2 regions of the Comamonas sp. MYb396 genome follow, and region 1 is predicted to be linked to the other one. Evidence: predicted binding sites of a transcription regulator. Region 1 holds the regulator's gene; the other holds the start of a gene.

Region 1 (9,422 bases):
GTCTGGCCGGCGCTCCATGCCATGCTGCAATGCGATGTGCCGCTGGTCGCTGCCATTGACGGCGCCTGCATGGGCGCGGGCGTGGAGCTGGCCAGCTGCTGCGACACCCGCCTGGCAACAGACAGAGCCCAGTTTGGCGCGCCGATTGCCAAGCTGGGCTTTCCGATGGCGCCCAAGGAGGCGGCGCTGGTGCTGAGCCAGGTGGGGCCTGCCAAGACGCGGCAGATGCTGCTGGAGGCAGCGGTCTTTGGCGCCGAGCAGATGCTGGCCTCGGGCTTTTTGAGCCAGGTGTACCCCGCTCAAGACCTGCACGCCCAGCTGGAACGCAGCGTCGCCCGCATCTGCGGCCTGGCGCCCCAGGCCGCCCGCATGACCAAGCAGCTGCTGCGTGCGCTGGCCGAAGGCGATGCCCAGGCCCCGGTGCTGCAGCAGCCCTATGCCTATGCCGATTCGGCAGAACACCGCGAAGGCATTGCCGCCTTTGTCGCCAAAAGAGCAGCCCAGTTTTGACCGTGCCTGCGCTGGCCACCGGCCAGGCCGCAGGCGCCAAGGAAACCACCAACCAAGTAGACAAACATGACCAACGACAACCTGTTCTGCGCCCTGCGCGCGGCCTTTCCTGAGGACCTCGATGCCATCGCCGTGGAGACCACCTCGGCCAGCGGTGAGCCGCTGAACTACAGCTGGCGCGACCTGGACCGCATGAGCGCGCGCATCGCCAACCTGCTCGATTCACTGAATATTCCTTCCGGCAGCCGCGTAGCGGTGCAGGTGGAAAAGTCGGTCGAAGCGATGGCGCTGTACCTGGCCACCTTGCGCGCCGGCCATGTGTTTCTGCCGCTCAACACCGCCTACCAAAGCGCCGAGATCGAGTACTTTGTCACCAATGCCGAGCCGGCCGTGGTGGTCTGCTCGCCGGCCAACTTTGGCTGGGTCTCCAAGATCGCTTTCCAGTGCGGCACGCAAAGCGTGTTTACCCTGGGCGATGACCGCAGCGGCACGCTGCTGGAGCGTGCGGTGCACTGCGCCGATGCGCACACGCCTGCGCAGAAATCTGCCGACGATATGGCTGCCATCCTCTACACCAGTGGTACCACCGGGCGCAGCAAGGGCGCGATGCTGAGCCATGGCAACCTGCTGAGCAATGCCGTGATGCTCAAGGACTACTGGGGCTGGAAAAAGGGCGATGTGCTGATCCATGCGCTGCCGATCTTCCATGTGCATGGCCTGTTTGTCGCGATCCATGCGGCCTTGCTCAATGGCAGCAAGATGGTCTGGTTTGCCAAGTTCGAGCCCAAGGCGGTGATTGCCGCGATGGCGCGGGCGACGGTCTTCATGGGCGTGCCGACCCTGTATGTGCGCCTGCTGGCCGAGCCGGGCCTGACCAAGGCGGCGGCCCAGCACATGCGTTTGTTCATCTCCGGCTCGGCGCCGTTGCTGATCGAGACCTTCCGCGACTGGCAGACCCGCACCGGCCACACGATTTTGGAGCGCTATGGCATGAGCGAGACCATCATGCTGGTCTCCAACCCCTACCAGGCCGATGCCCGCCATGGCGGCCAGGATGAGCGCCGGGGCGGCACGGTGGGCTTTCCGCTGCCGGGTGTGGGCGTGCGGGCGCAGGGCGATGACGGCCAGGCGCTGGGCGCCGATGAGATCGGCCATATCCAGGTGCAAGGCCCCAATGTGTTCAGCGGCTACTGGCGCATGCCCGAGAAGACCGCGCAGGAGTTCACGGCCGACGGCTGGTTCAAGACCGGCGACGTGGGCAAGATCGATGCGCGCGGCTATGTGACCATCGTCGGCCGCAGCAAGGACCTGATCATCTCCGGCGGCTACAACGTCTACCCGGCCGAGATCGAGGGCTTCATCAACGAACTGCCGGGCGTCGCGGAAAGCGCGCTGGTCGGCGTGCCGCACCCCGATTTTGGCGAAGTGGGCGTGGCCGTGGTCATTGCCAAGGCGGGCCAGCAGCTCGATGCCGAGGGCATCATTGCGACTTTGAAAAAGCAGCTGGCCAACTTCAAGATTCCCAAGCGCTGCTTTGTCGTGGGCGAGCTGCCACGCAACACCATGGGCAAGGTGCAAAAGAACCTGCTGCGCGACCAGTACCAGGGCCTGTTCAAGGGCTGATGCGCCCATGAAGGCGGCCTGCGCCGCCATGACAAAACCCTCGCGCTGTGGCAGCCAAGAAGCTGCCACAGGCGAGGGTTTGCTATTGGGCGGATGCGCTTAGGTGGCGATCAGCGCAGCACCAGCACCGGTATCGTCGCATGGGTCAGCACATGCTGGGTTTCGCTGCCCAGCAGCAGGCGCTTCAAGCCCCGGTAGCCGTGCGATGCCATGACGATCAGGTCGCAGTTTTCCTTTTTCGCCGTCTCCAGCAGCGCCTCGGCAATCATGTCGGACTTGATCACCAGGGTCTTGATGGGCACGCCGGTGGCAGCGCCTTCGGCCACCACCTTGTCGACAATGCCCTGGGCGGCGCGTTCCCAGCCGTCCTCGATGCGCGCAATGTCATCGGGGTTTTGCATGGTGCTGCCCTCGAAGTAGCTGCGCGGGTAGTTGGGCGAGATGTTGACGGCGGTGACCGTGGCGTGGCTCAGCTTGGCCAGCGCGAGGGCGTGGCGCACGGCCTTCTCGGACAGCTCAGAGCCATCGGTGGCAAGCAGGATATGTTGGTACATGGCAGGCTCCTTTCAGGTCAGACGTAGGGCAGGGCGACCAGGGGCCAGCCTTGCCGTGGATTCAACACAGAGCATCGCCGCTTGCGGCTTGAGCGGATGTCGGATCAGACCGCGTTTGTATCCGCTGACGCGGCGACTTGGAATAGCTGCTTAGCTTAGGCCGAGCAGGCCTGGGTGTTGATCAGGCCCTGGAGCTTGTCGGTGTCCAGAATGCGCACATGGCGCTGCTTGACCTCGATGATGTTCTCCTCGGCAAACTTGGAGAAGGTGCGGCTGACGGTCTCGAGCTTGAGGCCCAGGTAGCTGCCGATTTCCTCGCGTGTCATGCGCAGGATCAGCTCATGCTGCGAAAAGCCCCGGGCATGCAGGCGCTGCACCAGGTTCAGCAAGAAGGCGGCCAGGCGCTCTTCGGCGCGCATGCTGCCCAGCAGCAGCATGACGCCATGCTCGCGCACGATCTCGCGGCTCATGACCTTGTGCACATGGTGCTGCAAGGCGGTCACTTCGCGCGACAGGTCTTCGAGCGAGGAGTAGGGCATCACGCAGACTTCGGCGTCTTCCAGCGCAATCGCGTCGCAGGAATGGCGGTCGTTGACGATGCCGTCAAGCCCGATGATCTCGCCGGCCATCTGAAAGCCGGTGACCTGGTCGCGTCCGTCTTCGGTGGCGATGCTGGTCTTGAAAAAGCCGGTGCGAATCGCATAGAGGGAGGTGAAGGTCTCACCGTTGCGGAACAGCGCGCTGCCGCGTTTGATCTTGCGCCGGGTGGCGACGATCTCGTCGATGCGCTCCATTTGTTCGGCCGACAGTCCCACGGGCATGCACAGCTCGCGCAAATTGCAGTTGGAGCACACCACTTTGATGGAGTTGGATGTCATGTATCAATACCCGTGAACAAATATTCATGTAGGAACGGCGTTCCTCGTATGCGCCTATTGTGCGTGCAGGCGCCAAATGGGTTCTTGATGTACATCAAGGACGCGTGGCAGAGCTTGGGGCACATTGGGGGTCCGCTAGGAAGAAGCCACATGATTTCCCTGACCCCCGACCTGCTGCGCCGTTTTGATGTTCCCGGCCCCCGTTACACCTCGTATCCTACCGCAGACCGATTTGTTGAAGCCTTTGCTGCGAATGAGTACAAGCAGGCGCTGGCGCAACGCGGCACCGGCCTGGCTGGCAGGCTCGCTCCGCTGTCCTTGTATGTGCATGTGCCGTTCTGCGCCTCGCTGTGCTACTACTGTGCCTGCAACAAGATCATCACCAAGCATGCCGAGCGGGCCGACGAGTACCTGGACTACCTCGAGCGCGAGCTGGACCTGCAGCTGGCCCATGTCAGCGCCCGTCCCACCATCAGCCAGCTGCACCTGGGCGGCGGCTCGCCCACGTTCTTGACCGATGCCGGCCTCAGCCGCCTGATGGACATGGTCAAGCAGCGTTTTCATCTGCAGCCCGGTGGCGAGTACTCGATCGAGGTGGACCCGCGCACCGTGAGCCGCGAGCGCCTGCAGCATCTCTACCAGCTGGGCTTTAACCGGCTGAGCTTTGGCGTGCAGGATTTTGACCCGCTGGTGCAAAAGGCCGTGCACCGCGAGCAGCCCGCCGACCAGGTGTTTGCCTTGGTCGAGCAGGCGCGTGAGATCGGCTTTGAATCTATCAATATCGATCTGATCTATGGTCTACCCCAGCAAAGCCCGGCCAGCTTTGTGCGCACGATGGAGCAGGTCAATGCGCTGCGGCCCGACCGCATTGCGCTCTACGCCTATGCGCACCTGCCCGAGCGCTTCAAGCCCCAGCGCCGCATCCAGGCGCAGGACCTGCCCAGCCCGGCCGACAAGCTGGCCATGCTGGCCCAGGCCCTGGCCGCGCTGGAAGGCGCCGGTTATGTGTATGTGGGCATGGACCATTTCGCCTTGCCCGACGATGCCTTGGCGGTGGCCAAGCGCCAAGGGCGCCTGCACCGCAACTTTCAGGGCTACAGCACCCAGCCCGATTGCGATCTGCTGGCGCTGGGCGTGTCGGCCATCGGCCGCATTGGCGCGACCTACAGCCAGAATGCCAAGACCCTGGAGGAGTACTACGACCTGATCGACCAGGGTCAGATCCCCGTGGTGCGGGGCCTGGCATTGACGCGCGATGACCTGCTGCGCCGCGCGGTGATCATGGGCCTGATGTGCCAGGGGAGCCTGGCGATTGAATCGCTGGAGCAGGCCTGGCTGATTGATTTTGCGCAGTACTTTGCCGCCGAGCTGGCCCAGCTGCGCGAGCTGCAGGAGCAAGGCCTGGTGCAGCTGAGCGACGAGGCGATCAATGTGACCGAGCTGGGTTGGTACTTTGTGCGCGGCGTGGCCATGGTGTTCGACAAGAACCTGCAGGCCGACCGCAACCGGGCGCGCTTCTCGCGGATTATCTAGCCCGCTCTGGCAAGTCTCAGCCCTGCCAGGCCGCCAGGCTCTTGTAGAGCATGTACGCGGCCAGGCACAGCAAGATGCCGCCAAAGATCTTCTTGAGCTGGCCCACCGGCAGCCGGTGCGCGGCACGGGCGCCCAGCGGCGCCGTCAGCACGCTGCAGGTGGCAATGGCGGCCAGGCCGGGCAGCCAGATATAGCCCAGCGAATGCGGTGGCAGGCCCTGCAGGTGCAGGCCAGCCACCATGAAGCCGATGACATTGGTGACCGCAATTGGAAAACCCAGTGCCGAGCTGGTGGCCACCGCGTTGTGCATCGGCACGCTGCACCAGGTCATGAAAGGCACGCTGATGAAGGCGCCACCGGCGCCCACCAGGCCCGAGAGGCAGCCGATCACGCCGCCAGCGGCCACCTGGCCGGCCGTGCCCGGCATGGCGCGCATGGCCTTGCTGTTGGGCTTGCGGAACATGCGCAGTGCCGAGTAACCAATGAACAGGCCAAAAAACAAACCCAGGTAGCTGCCCTTGAGCACCGCAAAAATGCCCAGGCTGGCCAGCAGGCCGCCCAGCACAATGCCCGGGGCCAGGCGTTTGACAAGGTCCCAGCGCACGGCGCCATGCTGGTGGTGGGCGCGCACGCTGGACATCGAGGTGAAGACGATGGTCGCCATCGAGGTGGCAATCGCCATCTTGATCGCCAGCTCCGGCGCCACGCCCTGGGTGCCCAGGATGTAGGTGATAAAGGGCACCAGCACCATGCCGCCGCCAATGCCCAGCAGGCCCGCCAGAAATCCGCCGATCAGGCCCAGAAACGACAGCGGCAGCAAAACAAGAGGATCAGTCATGGCGCGCAGTAAAAAGGCCACCTGAAACAGGTGGCCTGAAACCCCGCTGTCGCGGAGAGGAGAAGACAGGTTGGGCAGCCTGCCCGAAAAAATCAGGTGTTCGCAGCGGATCCACTGGACCGTCATCCTGAACCGGGGGTTCAGGTGGGCAAGGGCAACCTATCGTTGGGTTCATCTGACGCGAGACGATCACGCTCAATAGGTGATGTACCAAGCCCGTGCTCGTAGAGCATTGGTTCAAGGAACTATAAAGTCCAGCAGGGCTGCGAACGCCTCCATTGTAATCGCTCGCGCCTGCTGCACCCACCAAAACTGCATGCCAATGTGCCTGGATTGGTCAAAAAAGATAGCTGGCTAGCTATATTGAGTAATGGAAAAGGTGGTATTTTGTGCGGAGGCATTGCATGGGGCGGCAATCTGGTGTTGGCGCCAGCTTGCCGCCAGGCCTCAGGCGCTGGTGTCCAGGGTTTCGGCAGCCTTGGCAGGGGCGGGCGCCAGTGCGGCGTCCAGCCTTTGCATGACAGACTGCAGGCGGGGTTCGTCCCAGTCGAGGCTGGCCTGGCCGCCGGCAGCGGGCTGGGCTTGGGCCTCGGCCATCGCGGCAGACTGGGCAGCGGCCTGTGCCTGCAACGCGTCCGCCGTCTGGCTGAGCTGGCTGTTCTGCACCTGCAAATCCAGCAGATCAAAGGCGACATTGAGGGCAGCCAGCACGGCGATGCGCTCGCGGCCACGGATCTTGCCCGCGTCGCGGATACCGCTCATGGCCTCATCGACATGCTTGACGGCGGCCAGCAGACGTGCTTCCTGGCCTTCGGGGCAGCCCAGCATATAGCTTTGCTGCATGATGTGTACTTCCAGCTGTTTCATCATTCGTCCTGGTCAAAGGTCTTGGGCAGGCGTTCGATCAGTGCATCCACGCGGGCGCGGGCCGCTGTCAGGCGCGATTGGAGGGAGTCGCGCTCCTGGGTCAGGGTGGTGACTTGCTCTTGCAATTGGGCGTGGGCGCGTTGCAAAGCCTCATGACGGCTCAGCAGTGCCTCCACCCGCTCAAGCATCAGATCCATAGAAGGCGTAGTGGCCATAGAGAGACAGTCTTCTTAAGTGCGCAATGGGTTTAACGCTAAAATTGTACCCGTTGGTGCTCGCCCCAGTGGTTCACATGGGGGCAGTTCAACGGGAAGCAGGAGCGCTGCTTGTGCCCTACAAGCCTTACGCAACCTGCGCTGCCCCCGCAACGGTAAGCGATGGTTGGCTTTTGCGCCATCCACAGCCACCACTATGCCACTGAATACCTTGAACAAGTGTTTGGGAAGGCGTGTGCTGTGTCATCGCCAGCCCGGATACCGGCCAACAATAGTGGAGGCGCGCGGCTGAGGCCTTGCTGCGGCCTCCGTGTTCCCCATTGCCGGCGGGGAGGCTGGCGCGGGGTGGTTCATCACCAACTCAGTGCATGTTTTCCTCTGCTTTTTCGACACGCCGCTGCGCGCGTCCCGCGCTTGCGCCCCGCTCGGGCACCCTCCATTCCCCCCGTTTTTTGGCCTTGGCCATCGCATCGGCGTTGCCCCTGTTGGCGCTGCCAGCACAGGCGCAGCAGGCTCCAGCCGCCCAGGAAACAGAGGGTAAAAACCTGCAAGAGATGGTGGTGACCGCCAACCGCATCGAGCAGCCGCTCTCCGATCTGGTGGCCGATATGTCCATCATTGATGCGCAGACCATCGAGCGCCAGGGCCCGGGCAGCGTGGCCGATGTGCTCGCGCGCGTTCCGGGCATCCAGATTTCGCGCAACGGCGGGCCGGGCACGACGACCAGCGTGTTCATGCGCGGCGCCGATTCACGCTTTACCGCGGTCTATGTCGACGGCGTGCGCATGGATTCGCAATCGACCGGCGGCGCCTCCTGGCAGTCGATTCCGCTGGCGCTGATCGACCGCATCGAAGTGCTGCGTGGCCCGGCCGCTGCCGTCTACGGCTCGGACGCGATGGGCGGCGTGGTGCAGATCTTCACCAAGAAGGGTGAGGGCGGCGTGCCCCAGCCCTATGTGGGCCTGGGCTTTGGCAACCGGGGCACGTTCACGGCCGAGGCAGGTATCTCCGGCAGCGCCGAGGGCTGGGATTACGCGCTGGGCCTGAACCGCTCGCAGACCGATGGCTTCAATGCCCGTACGGTCGCCACCGCCAACCCGGACAAGGACGACTACCGCAGCAATGCGGTCAGCGGCCGCCTGGGCTACCAGATCAATCGCCAGCACCGGCTGGAGGCCACCTTGCTGGCCAGCGATGTGAACTCGGGCTATGACAGCAGCCTGTCCGAGGACGACCGCAGCCTCAACAAGATGTATGCGCTGGGCCTGAACTGGCAGGCGCAGTGGACCGAGCACTACAGCACCAAGCTGCAGTTCAGCCAGTCGCGCGACTACTACGAGACCCGGCCCTCGCCCTACCAGACGGACACGCGCCTGCACAATTACCTGTTCCAAAATACATGGCGCCTGGGCGTCCACACCTTGACGGCCGCGCTGGAGCGGCGTGACGACGCACTGACCAATGGCGGCGTTGACCGCGACCGCCACCAGAATGCGCTGGCGCTGGGCTATGGCCTGAACACCGGCCCGCACACGGTGCAGCTGAACCTGCGCCGCGATGACGACAGCGAGTTTGGCGGTAAGACCACTGGCAGCGCCGCCTATGGCTATACCTTTGCAACGAACTGGCGCGCCACCGCGACCGTGGGCACGGCTTTTCGCGCGCCCACGCTCTACCAGCGCTTTAGCGAATACGGCGACGCATCGCTGCAGCCCGAGAAAAGCCGCAATGCCGAGCTGGGCCTGCGCTGGGCGCAGGGTGCCGACAGCTTCTCGGCCACGGCCTACCGCAACCGGGTCACCAACCTGATCAACTTCTCGTCGCCCGGCAGTTGCGACAGCGAATTTGGCTGCTATGCCAACGTGGGCAAGGCACGCCTGGAAGGCATTACCCTGGCGGCCACGACCAAGCTGGGCGCCTTCAACCTGCACGGCTCGGTCGACTTCCAGAACCCGCGCGATACCGAAAACGACAAGCTGCTGGCGCGCCGCGCCAAGCGCTATGCCACCCTGGGCGCCGAGACCCGTGCCGCCGGTTGGACCTGGGCTGCCGATCTGCAGACCAGCGCCAAGCGCTTTGACAATGCCGCCAACACCAATGTGCTGGGCGGCTACACCTTGTTCAACCTGTCGGCGCAGACCGAGATCGTCAAGGATGTGAACCTGATCGCCCGGATCAACAACCTGACCGACAAGCGCTACCAGACCGCACGCACCTATGCCACCGAAGGGCGCAGCGTGTATGTGGGTGTGAAGTGGATGCCGCGCTGAGCGCAGAGGGGATAAGCCAGCCATGACAGAGACGAAGGTTCAGGACCGCCCAACAGCCGCTTGCGTGGCCCTGCTGATTGCGGCGCCCGCATCCGGCCAGGGCAAGACCACGGTGACGGCAGCCTTGGCGCGCC
Region 2 (9,422 bases), on a different contig from region 1:
CTGCGCAAGCTGGGCCTGTCATCGCGCGTGCAGGCCGCGGTGCTGCTGACCGAGGGGCGCGGGCGTACAGGGGCCTGAGGCCATCAGCGCAAGCGCGTGGCCGCCACCGGTGTCCGATCAAGCGCCCCGGTGGCGCTCCAGCAGCAGGGCCAGGGTCTGCCAGGCAGCCGGCTGCTCGGCCATGGCCACCGAGATGCGCAGCAAGCTCGACGGCGCCTGGCGCGGCGAGAACAGCACGCCGGGCGCCAGCAGCAGGCCATGCTCGCTGGCCTGGCGCGCCAGCAGTTCCGAATCCATGCCGCAGTCCACCCAGGCGAAGGTGCCGGCGACCGGCTCATGCACCGCGTGGCAGCCCAGCGCTTCGAGCTGGCGCAGGCAGCGGTGGCGCGCCTTGTCCACCCGCTCGCGCAGCCGGTCCACATGCTTGCGGTAGCTGCCATCGGCCAGGATGCGGTGCACGATCTGCTCGCTGGGCAGCGCCGAGGTCAGGCCCCCCAGCAGCTTCAGATCGGTCAGCTGGTGGATGAACTCGGGGCGCGCGGCCACATAGCCCACGCGCAAGCCGCCCGACAGCGTTTTGGAGTAACCCCCCACCAGCAGCACGCGCTGCAGCCGGTCCATGGCCGCCAGGCGCAAGGGCATATTGCCCAGGTACTCAGAATAGGTGTCGTCCTCGACCAGCAGAAAATCATGCCGCTCGGCAATGCGCAGCACCTCGTGCGCCACGCCGGCCGACAGGCTCAGCCCGGTGGGGTTGTGCACGGCGGTGTTGAGAATGAAGAGCTTGGGCTGGTGCTGCGCGGCCAGTGCCTGCAGCGCCTGCACATCGGGGCCGCCGGGCAGGCGCGGCACCCCCACCACATTCACCCCCATGGTGTTGAGGCGGCCAAAGATCAGGAACCAGCCCGGGTCCTCGACCAGCACGGTGTCGCCGGGCTGCAGAAAGCAGCGCACGATCAGGTCCAGCCCGTGGGTGACGCCGCTCACCGTCATCAACTGGGTCTCGGGATGGGCCGGTACTTCCTGCGCCTGTAAGGTCGATGCGATCTGGCGGCGCAGCGGCGCCAGGCCCTGGGGCAGGCCATAGCCCAGCAGGCTGCGCTCGGCACGCAGGCCCTGCTTCAGGATGGTGCGCAGCGCGCCGCTGATCAGGCCCTCGTCCATCCAGCTGGCGGGCAGGCAGCCGGCGCTGCCGGTGTGGCCGGAGCCATCGGCATCCTCGCGGAAGATGCCGCGCAGCAGGTAGGAGGTATCAAAGGCCGCGCCCTGGGCCAGGCTGGCGGCAGGGGCTGCGGCCGCCTCGGCCAGCGCACGCTGGGCGCAGACAAAAAAGCCCGCACCCCGGCGCGACTGCACCAGGCCCTGCGCGGCCAGCCGGTCATAGGCCTGCACGACGGTGTCGCGGCTCACCCCTGCCTGCTCGGCCAGCGCCCGCACCGACGGCAGGCGCATGCCCGCGCGCAGCCCGTGGTTGCGGATGCGGTCGCTGAAATGCGCCACCAGCTGCTCGACCAGCGATGCGCTGCCGGTGCGCACTGGCTGCCAGCCCCAGGCAGCTGCGGCCAGCGGAGGGGCGCTGGGGCTGGGGGCAGCGGTATAGGCGACATCGGCGATATCAGCAGCCGGCGAAAGTGTCTGGGTCATAAGAGCAGGCCAATTCTTGAACTGGCCAGATAAAGTGTACCGGTACTGTACTGCATCGAGGACTTAGCATAGCAGCAGCTTTTCTTTTCTCCTTTTTTCCGCACCTTGCCATGTCCGTTCTGCCCGAAACCTCCGCCTTTGTGTTGCCCCTGGCCCTGTTCGCCTTTGTCAGCTCGGTCACGCCAGGCCCCAACAATGTGATGCTGACGGCCTCGGGCGCGAGCTTTGGCTACCGCCGTACGGTGCCGCACATGCTGGGCATCAGCCTGGGGGTGGTGGCCATGCTGCTGCTGGTGGGCCTGGGCCTGGGCGTGGCCTTTGAGCGCGAGCCGCGCCTCTACACCTGGCTCAAGTACCTGGGCGCTGCCTACCTGCTGTGGCTGGCCTGGAAGATTGCCCGCTCCGGCCAGGCGGGTGCCGGGCAGGCGGCTGCGCAACCTTTTGGCTTTTGGCAGGCCGCTGCCTTCCAGTGGGTCAACCCCAAGGCCTGGATCATGGCCATCGGCATTGTGGCCACCTACACCCCGCGCGATGGCTATGCCGCCAACCTGCTGCTCGCCGCGCTGGTGCTGGGCCTGGTGAACTACCCCAGCGTCAGCGTCTGGACCTTGTTTGGCAGCGCCGTGGGCCGCGCGCTGCGCACACCCCGGGCGCTGCAGCGCTTCAACTGGTGCATGGCGGCGCTGCTGGTGCTGTCGCTCTACCCGGTGCTGGAGGGCTGACAGCGGGCGAGCCGACCCAGGAGCCTGGCACCGTGGCAGGCTCAGGGTTCGCCCGGCATGCAGGCCCGGCGCCCGCTCGCTACAATGGTCCTCAGCCTTTGCATTGGAGAGAGCCCATGTCCAGCCCGCACACCGACGCCGACACCGAACACGCCCCGATGGATACCGTGGAAGCCATTGTTCCGCTGATGCCCGTGGTGCTGCCGCTGGTGGGCGCGCTGATGATGTTCCTGCTGGCCTTTATCGCCGTACACATGGCCTGAGCGCTGCGCGCGATCGGCGCGCCAAACCCCGTTGCTGAACCCGCCGCTGGCGGGTTTTTTGTTGCCTGGCGTTCGCTGACGAAGGCTGGCACGGCCCTGTGCTGGCCAGGCCCCTGGGTGACGTCTGGTTGACGCCTGGGTGGTGCCTGGGTGGTGCCGGGCCCAGCGCCACCTGCGCGACAGGGCTGTTGCCCAAGAAACCGGTATCAATACAGTTATGCATTTTGTCATGCATCAAATGCATAGATGCGAAGACTGAAAATCACCGTTTTGGGGGCCGACTGCTAAAATCGCCAGTCCAGCGTAGGCATTGTTGCGCACAGGCATTGCGCCTTGTCCGACGCTGTGGAGACGGTTTTTCAAAAATGGGTTGCTGTCGGCCAAGGAGCTTGTCGCAGCGGTTTTTGATGAACCGTTTACAACTTTGAAAGCCTTCCCATGAACGCAAACATCCAAGCCGGTGTCGCCATTCAGGCCCCCGACTACGTCAAGAACCCCAAGCTCATCGCCTGGGTGGCCGATATGGCCGCACTGTGCAAGCCCGATGCCGTCTACTGGTGCGATGGCAGCCAGGAAGAATACGACCGCCTCTGCCAGCAACTGGTCGATGCCGGCACCTTCAAGAAGCTCAACCCCGCCAAGCGCCCAGGCAGCTTTCTGGCCTGGTCCGACCCGTCGGACGTGGCCCGCGTGGAAGACCGCACCTACATCTGCTCGGCCAAGAAGGAAGACGCCGGCCCGACCAACAACTGGATGGAACCTGCCGAGATGCGCTCGACTCTACAGCCGCTGTTTGACGGTTGTATGAAGGGCCGCACCATGTATGTGGTGCCGTTCTCGATGGGCCCGCTGGGCTCGCCGATTGCCCACGTGGGCATCGAGCTGTCCGACAGCGCCTATGTGGTGGTCAATATGAAGATCATGACCCGCATGGGCCGCGCCGTGTACGACGTGATCGGCAGCGATGGAGATTTTGTGCCCTGCGTGCACACCATCGGCGCGCCGCTGCAAGCCGGCGAGAAGGACACGACCAGCTGGCCTTGCAACAAGACCAAGTACATCGTGCACTACCCCGAGACGCGCGAAATCTGGTCCTACGGTTCGGGCTACGGTGGCAATGCGCTGCTGGGCAAGAAGTGCTTTGCGCTGCGCATCGCCTCGACCATGGGCCGCGACCAGGGCTGGCTGGCCGAGCACATGCTGATTCTGGGCGTGCAAAACCCCCAGGGCAAGAAGTACCACGTGGCCGCCGCTTTCCCCAGCGCCTGCGGCAAGACCAATTTCTCGATGCTGGTGCCGCCCACCGGCTTTGAAGGCTGGAAGGTCACCACCATCGGTGACGACATCGCCTGGATCAAGCCCCAGGCCGACGGCTCGCTGCGCGCGATCAACCCCGAAGCTGGCTACTTTGGCGTGGCCCCTGGCACCAACTACCACACCAACCCCAACTGCATGGCCAGCCTGGACAAGAACGTGATCTTCACCAACGTTGCGCTGACCGATGACGGCGATGTGTGGTGGGAAGGCATGGAAAAGGACAGCGGCCAGCTGCCCGAGCACCTGATCGACTGGCAAGGCAAAGACTGGACGCCCCAGATCGCCAAGGAAACCGGCGCCAAGGCCGCCCACCCCAATGCCCGCTTTACCGTCGCTGCCACCAACAACCCGGCGCTCGACGAAGCCTGGGACGACCCCAAGGGCGTGAAGATCGATGCCTTCATCTTTGGTGGCCGCCGCTCGACCACCGTGCCGCTGGTGACCGAGGCGCGCAACTGGAAGGAAGGCGTCTACATGGCTGCGACCATGGGCTCCGAAACCACCGCTGCCGCCTTTGGCGCGCAAGGCGTGGTGCGCCGCGATCCGTTCGCAATGCTGCCTTTCATGGGCTACAACATGAGCGACTACTTCGCCCACTGGCTGAACCTGGGCGACAAGCTCGAAGCCGCTGGCGCGCAGCTGCCCAAGATCTACACCACCAACTGGTTCCGCAAGGATGCCGCTGGCAAGTTCGTCTGGCCTGGCTACGGTGAGAACATGCGCGTGCTCAAGTGGATGCTCGACCGCCTCGAAGGCCAGGTGCAGGGCACGCAGACCGCCTTTGGTGTGGCACCGCAGTATGCCGAGATCAACTGGACCGGCCTGGACTTCAATGCCGAGCAGTTCAAGACCGTCACCAACATCGACACCGCCGTCTGGACCGAAGAGCTGGCATCGCACCAGGCCCATTTCGACCACCTGGCCCAGCGCCTGCCCCAGGCGCTGCTGGACATCAAGGCCGATCTGGAAAAGCGCCTGGTCGCTGCCTGATCGGTAGCTGGCGAGCTCGCTGGTAGCCCCGCTGCCAGTGGCTGGGATAGCGCAACACAGCAAAACCCCGCATGTTTTAGGCATGCGGGGTTTTGTTTTGGGTGCTTGGTTTGTTGTGAGCGCGCTTGGACTCAGCGTCAGCGCATCGATGGAACTGTGGTTTGTTGCATACAGCCAGCATGTTGCGGGGCAGGAAAGTGCTTGCCAAGCGTTTTCCTAGCACCTGCGGCTTGCGCAGGCGGAGGTGTTCCGCAATCCCAAACCGCTGATCCACTTTGGATGAGATGCAGCCACCAGCAACAAAAAAGCCACGGCATGCCGTGGCTCTTGAAAAGGCAGATCGTGGCTGCCGGCGCTGGGGCTCTGGAGGAACCCCGGCGTTGATCAGTAGTTCTTGTGGTAGAACGAAACCGCTGCGTCGCTCATGGCGCGGTTCAGGTCAGCCATCACGCGGCTGTCTTGCAGGGCCACTTGCCAGGTCTTGTCGTCTTCCAGGGCGCGGCGGTGGCCTTCGTCCCAGCTGCGGCGGGCGGCGCGCAGGCTGCTGCTCAGGTTGCGGGCAGGGGCGGCCAGCAGGGCGATGGCGACAAAGGCGACAGCCCACAGCAGGGCCCAGCCAGCGATCCAGTGGCTACCGCCAGCGACGGAGTCCACCAGGCGGGTAGCAACCACCAGCACGGCAGCGACCAGCGCGGCCAGCATCAGCGATGCGCCAACGCCCTTGGTGCCGAAGGTGGTCTTGAGATGTTCAGCAGCACGTTCCACACGCAGAACGCCCGTGTGTTCGGTAGCCATGTCAGTGTGTACAAAACTGTTGGTCATGATGGATGTCTTTGGTATTAATGCTTCTTTGAAGCGATGAACGAAGTATAGGGTTTACCCTAGACGTTCTCAAATTTATCTTTTGAATCTGTATCATTCATGTCAGTGATGTATTGCGGTTCGCCCAGCGCTGCAAAGGATTGAAAATGCTGCCCCACCAATTTCGGCACCTGGACCTGAACCTCTTGCGTGTATTCGACGAGGTGATGAATGAGCGCAGCCTGACCCGGGCGGCCGACAAGCTAGCCATCACCCAGCCGGCAGTCAGCAATGCGATGCGGCGCTTGCGCGAGGCGCTGCATGACGAACTGTTGGTGCGCAGCGGCCAGGGCGTGGAGCCCACGCCGCTGGCCAATGCGCTGTGGCCGGTGGTGCGCGAATCGCTGGCGCGCCTGCAGGCCAGCTTTGCACCGGAGCGCTTTGACCCCGCGCATGCGACCCAGGCCTTTGTCGTGGCGATGGCCGATGCGACCGCCGCCACCTTGCTGCCCAGCCTGATGCATATTCTGGAGACCGAGGCACCAGGCGTCTCTGTGCATGTGCAACCACTCACTACCCGGGATCCGCGCGAGGAGCTGGAAGCCGAGACCGCCGACCTGGCCGTGGGCTATTTCCCCTTTGTGCTCGCGGAGATGACGGCCCGCGCCCAGTCGGGGGACCTGGTGGATTTCGAGAGCCGGCGCCTCTATGACGGCGAATACCTCTGCGTGATGCGCAAGGATCACCCTTTGAGTGAGGGCTTGCTGACTTTGGAGCGCTACTGCGATGCGCGCCATATGCTGGTGAGCTTTTCCGGCCAGCCCTTTGGCTTTCTGGACGAGGCGCTGGCATCGATCGGCCGCAAACGCCGGGTGGTGCTGACGGTGAACCAGTACTTCACCGCCGCCCGCGTGGTGGCGCGCACCGATCTGCTGACTGTCCTGCCGCGCCACTTTGTGCCCGCCACCGGTATCGCCGATCTGCTGGCCTTCCAGCCGCTGCCGCTGCGCGTCGAGGCCGTGCATGTGGATGCGCTCTGGCGCAGCCGCAGCGGGCATATTCCGCCCTCGGCGCTGGAATGGATGCTGCACGCGCTGGAGCGCTCGGCCCGGGCGGCTTTTCCTGACCTGGAATTACCGATGTAGCGGGGCTGCAAGGCGCCAAAGCCCATGGTAGGCTTGGCGACCATGCACCTGCAAATTCTGTCCGACCTGCATCTGGAGACCCACCCCCATTTCCGTGCCCAGCCTGCGCCCGGCGCACAGTTGCTGGTGCTGGCCGGCGACATTGGCTCCTACCAGAATGGCTCGATGCTGGACGATGCCGATTTTGGCCTCACCCAGTTCAGCCCGCAACAGGCCGGCGGCCATTGGCCCGAACCGGTGATCCTGGTGCCCGGCAACCATGAGTTCGACAACCAGGATTTCGATACCGCCCGGCTGCGCCTGCGTGCCAGCTGCGAAAAGCTGGGCATCACCATGCTCGACTGCGACACCCTGGTCATCGATGGCGTACGCTTTATCGGCACCACGCTCTGGTCCGACTACGACGCCATTGCGCTGCACAACGGCGTGACCGAGCTGGGTGCGCTGATGAAGCAGCGCGAGAAGGCCTTCAAGGCTGCCAATTTCTACCTGACCAAGGCCCAGATGCAGCGCAACGGCCAGCCCTTTTTGGCCGCCGAGATGCGCGACGAAGCGCTGCGTTGCCAGGAATGGCTGCGCGCCGCACTGGCCGAGCCCTTTGACGGCAAGACCGTCGTCATCACCCACTTTGCGCCCAGCCTGCGCAGCGCCGATCCGCGCTATGGACTGACCCCTGGCACCGCCGGCTTTTGCAATGTGCTCGATGACCTGCTGCCCTATGCCGACCTCTGGATCCATGGCCATCTGCATGCTCCGAGCGACTATGTGGCCAAAGGCCAGCACAGCGATGGCCGCCCCTGGCAATGCCGGGTCGTGGCCAACCCGCTGGGCTATGCGCGCAAGGGCGAGCAGGAAAGCTTCAATCCGCATTGCTTGGTGCGGGTGTAGCCAGGTTTGCTCCATTTCCGGCCTCCCCTCGCCAAATCTCAAATCCAAGGGTTTTTACCTAAATTTATCGCCAGGCCTGATGCACATCAATGCCCGTTTGACGATAAATCTATAAGCTGATACACATGATTTAGCCTGTAAAGCGCGTTCTTGCTGATGGAGCGCGGGTTTGCCAGGCCACAGTCCAGCGTTGGTGGCGCCACCGGTGTTGGGTCCCTCACCCCTTTTTGAAGGAGTCAAGGCATGCGTATTTTGTTGGCCGTTGATGGCAGCCCCTACACCCAGAAGATGCTCGATTACCTGGCAGCGCACGCAGAGTGGCTGACGCCCAACCACCACTATACGGTGCTCACGGTGCAGCCTTTGCTGCCGCCCCGGGCCGCCAAGGCCTTGGGCAAGGCGCTGGTGGATGACTACCACAGCGAGGAGGCGCAGAAGGTGCTGGTGCCGGTGCAGGAGTTTCTGGCCGCCCACCAGGTCAAGGCTGTGGCCGAGACTGCCGTCGGCCCGATCTCGCAGACCATTGCCGAGACGGCCGATAAGGGTGACTATGACCTGCTGATCATGGGCACCCGGGGCCATGGCGCACTGGCCAAGCTGGTGCTGGGCTCGGTGGCGACCCAGGTGCTGGCCGAGAGCAAGCTGCCGGTATTGCTGATTCGGTAAATGGATCAGATCATGCGTCTGTCATTTGCTATTCACCATATAGCAATACTTGGCGTGGATACTGCACAAGCAATGGATTTCACTGATGAGGGAGGGATGGAACCACCGGTGCGATGAATGCCTGTGGACATCCGGAAACTGCTTGCATCCCCCTGGGGTGCAGGCAGTTTTTTTATGCCTTGACGGTGGCGCGCGCGGCGGCCGTGGGCGGCGCCAGGCTGCTCTTGGCGCTGTGCACCATCGCGTCGCTCAGGGCGCCCAGCAAGGCCGACTGCAGATTCCAGCAGTGCCAGTACAGGTCCACGCGCAGCACCTGGGCCTCGGCCACATTGACCAGGCGGCCATCGGCGAGATAAGGGCGGGCCAGCAGCTCGGGCACCACGCCCACGCCCCAGCCAGCAGCCACGGCGCGCACCTGGGCTTCGGAATTGGGCACATAGAGCTGGTGCAGGCCGACGGTCTTGAGGCCCATCGCGCGGGCGACAAACACGCGCTGCATGTCGTCCTTGCGGTTGTAGCTGAGAAACGGCAGGTGCTTGAAGTTGCTGCGGTTGATGCCCTGCGGCACATGCTGCTGGGCAAAACTGGGCGCTGCCACGGCGATGTAGTGCATGGCGCCCAGCGCGGTCACGCGGCAGCCGCGCAGCGCCTGCGGCATGGTGGTGACGCAGCCGAGCACCTCGCCGGTGCGCAGCAGCTCCAGCGTGTGGTCCTGGTCGTCGGTGATGATCTCCAGCGGCAGCTGCTGCAGTGCGATGTCCTGCAGCGCATCGAGCGCCCAGGTGGCAATGCTGTCGGCATTGATGGCAATCGAGATGGCCTCGTCATGCGCGCTGCGGCCCATGGCGTGGGGCAGCAGGCTGTGCAGCTCCTGCTCCAGGTCGGTGCGCAGCAGCCGCAGCTGCTGGGTGTGCTTGAGCAGCAGCTGGCCGGCAGCGGTGGGCCGCAGCGGGCGGCTGCGCACCACCAGCACCGAGCCGATCTGC

The links. Region 1 encodes FNR, which switches genes on or off when oxygen is low (the NO sensors DNR and NnrR bind a similar motif). Its sites were predicted from a motif close to TTGATNNNNATCAA; they were not measured.
Region 2: a site for FNR is predicted at 7,847-7,860, ahead of WH265_RS20580 (universal stress protein). Genes of this name have one in related genera too.

What each region holds. Positions count from the first base shown of each region.
Region 1 covers NZ_JBBGYU010000005.1:172,268-181,689, forward strand. Annotated here, with positions in the region: gene WH265_RS13370 (enoyl-CoA hydratase/isomerase family protein) at 1-510, shown strand, start outside; gene WH265_RS13375 (malonate--CoA ligase) at 577-2,133, shown strand; gene WH265_RS13380 (universal stress protein) at 2,244-2,687, opposite strand; gene fnr (fumarate/nitrate reduction transcriptional regulator Fnr) at 2,843-3,565, opposite strand; gene hemN (oxygen-independent coproporphyrinogen III oxidase) at 3,716-5,098, shown strand; gene WH265_RS13395 (sulfite exporter TauE/SafE family protein) at 5,115-5,936, opposite strand; gene WH265_RS13400 (cell division protein ZapA) at 6,384-6,803, opposite strand; gene WH265_RS13405 (hypothetical protein) at 6,803-7,018, opposite strand; cobalamin riboswitch at 7,058-7,302, shown strand; gene WH265_RS13410 (TonB-dependent receptor domain-containing protein) at 7,387-9,288, shown strand; gene WH265_RS13415 (cobyrinate a,c-diamide synthase) at 9,311-9,422, shown strand, end outside.
Region 2 covers NZ_JBBGYU010000010.1:69,117-78,538, reverse strand. Annotated here, with positions in the region: gene WH265_RS20620 (response regulator) at 1-78, shown strand, start outside; gene WH265_RS20615 (aminotransferase-like domain-containing protein) at 118-1,644, opposite strand; gene WH265_RS20610 (LysE family translocator) at 1,755-2,366, shown strand; gene WH265_RS20605 (hypothetical protein) at 2,483-2,629, shown strand; gene WH265_RS20600 (phosphoenolpyruvate carboxykinase (GTP)) at 3,068-4,936, shown strand; gene WH265_RS20595 (hypothetical protein) at 5,321-5,731, opposite strand; gene WH265_RS20590 (LysR family transcriptional regulator) at 5,905-6,882, shown strand; gene WH265_RS20585 (metallophosphoesterase) at 6,925-7,770, shown strand; gene WH265_RS20580 (universal stress protein) at 8,014-8,436, shown strand; gene WH265_RS20575 (LysR family transcriptional regulator ArgP) at 8,609-9,422, opposite strand, start outside.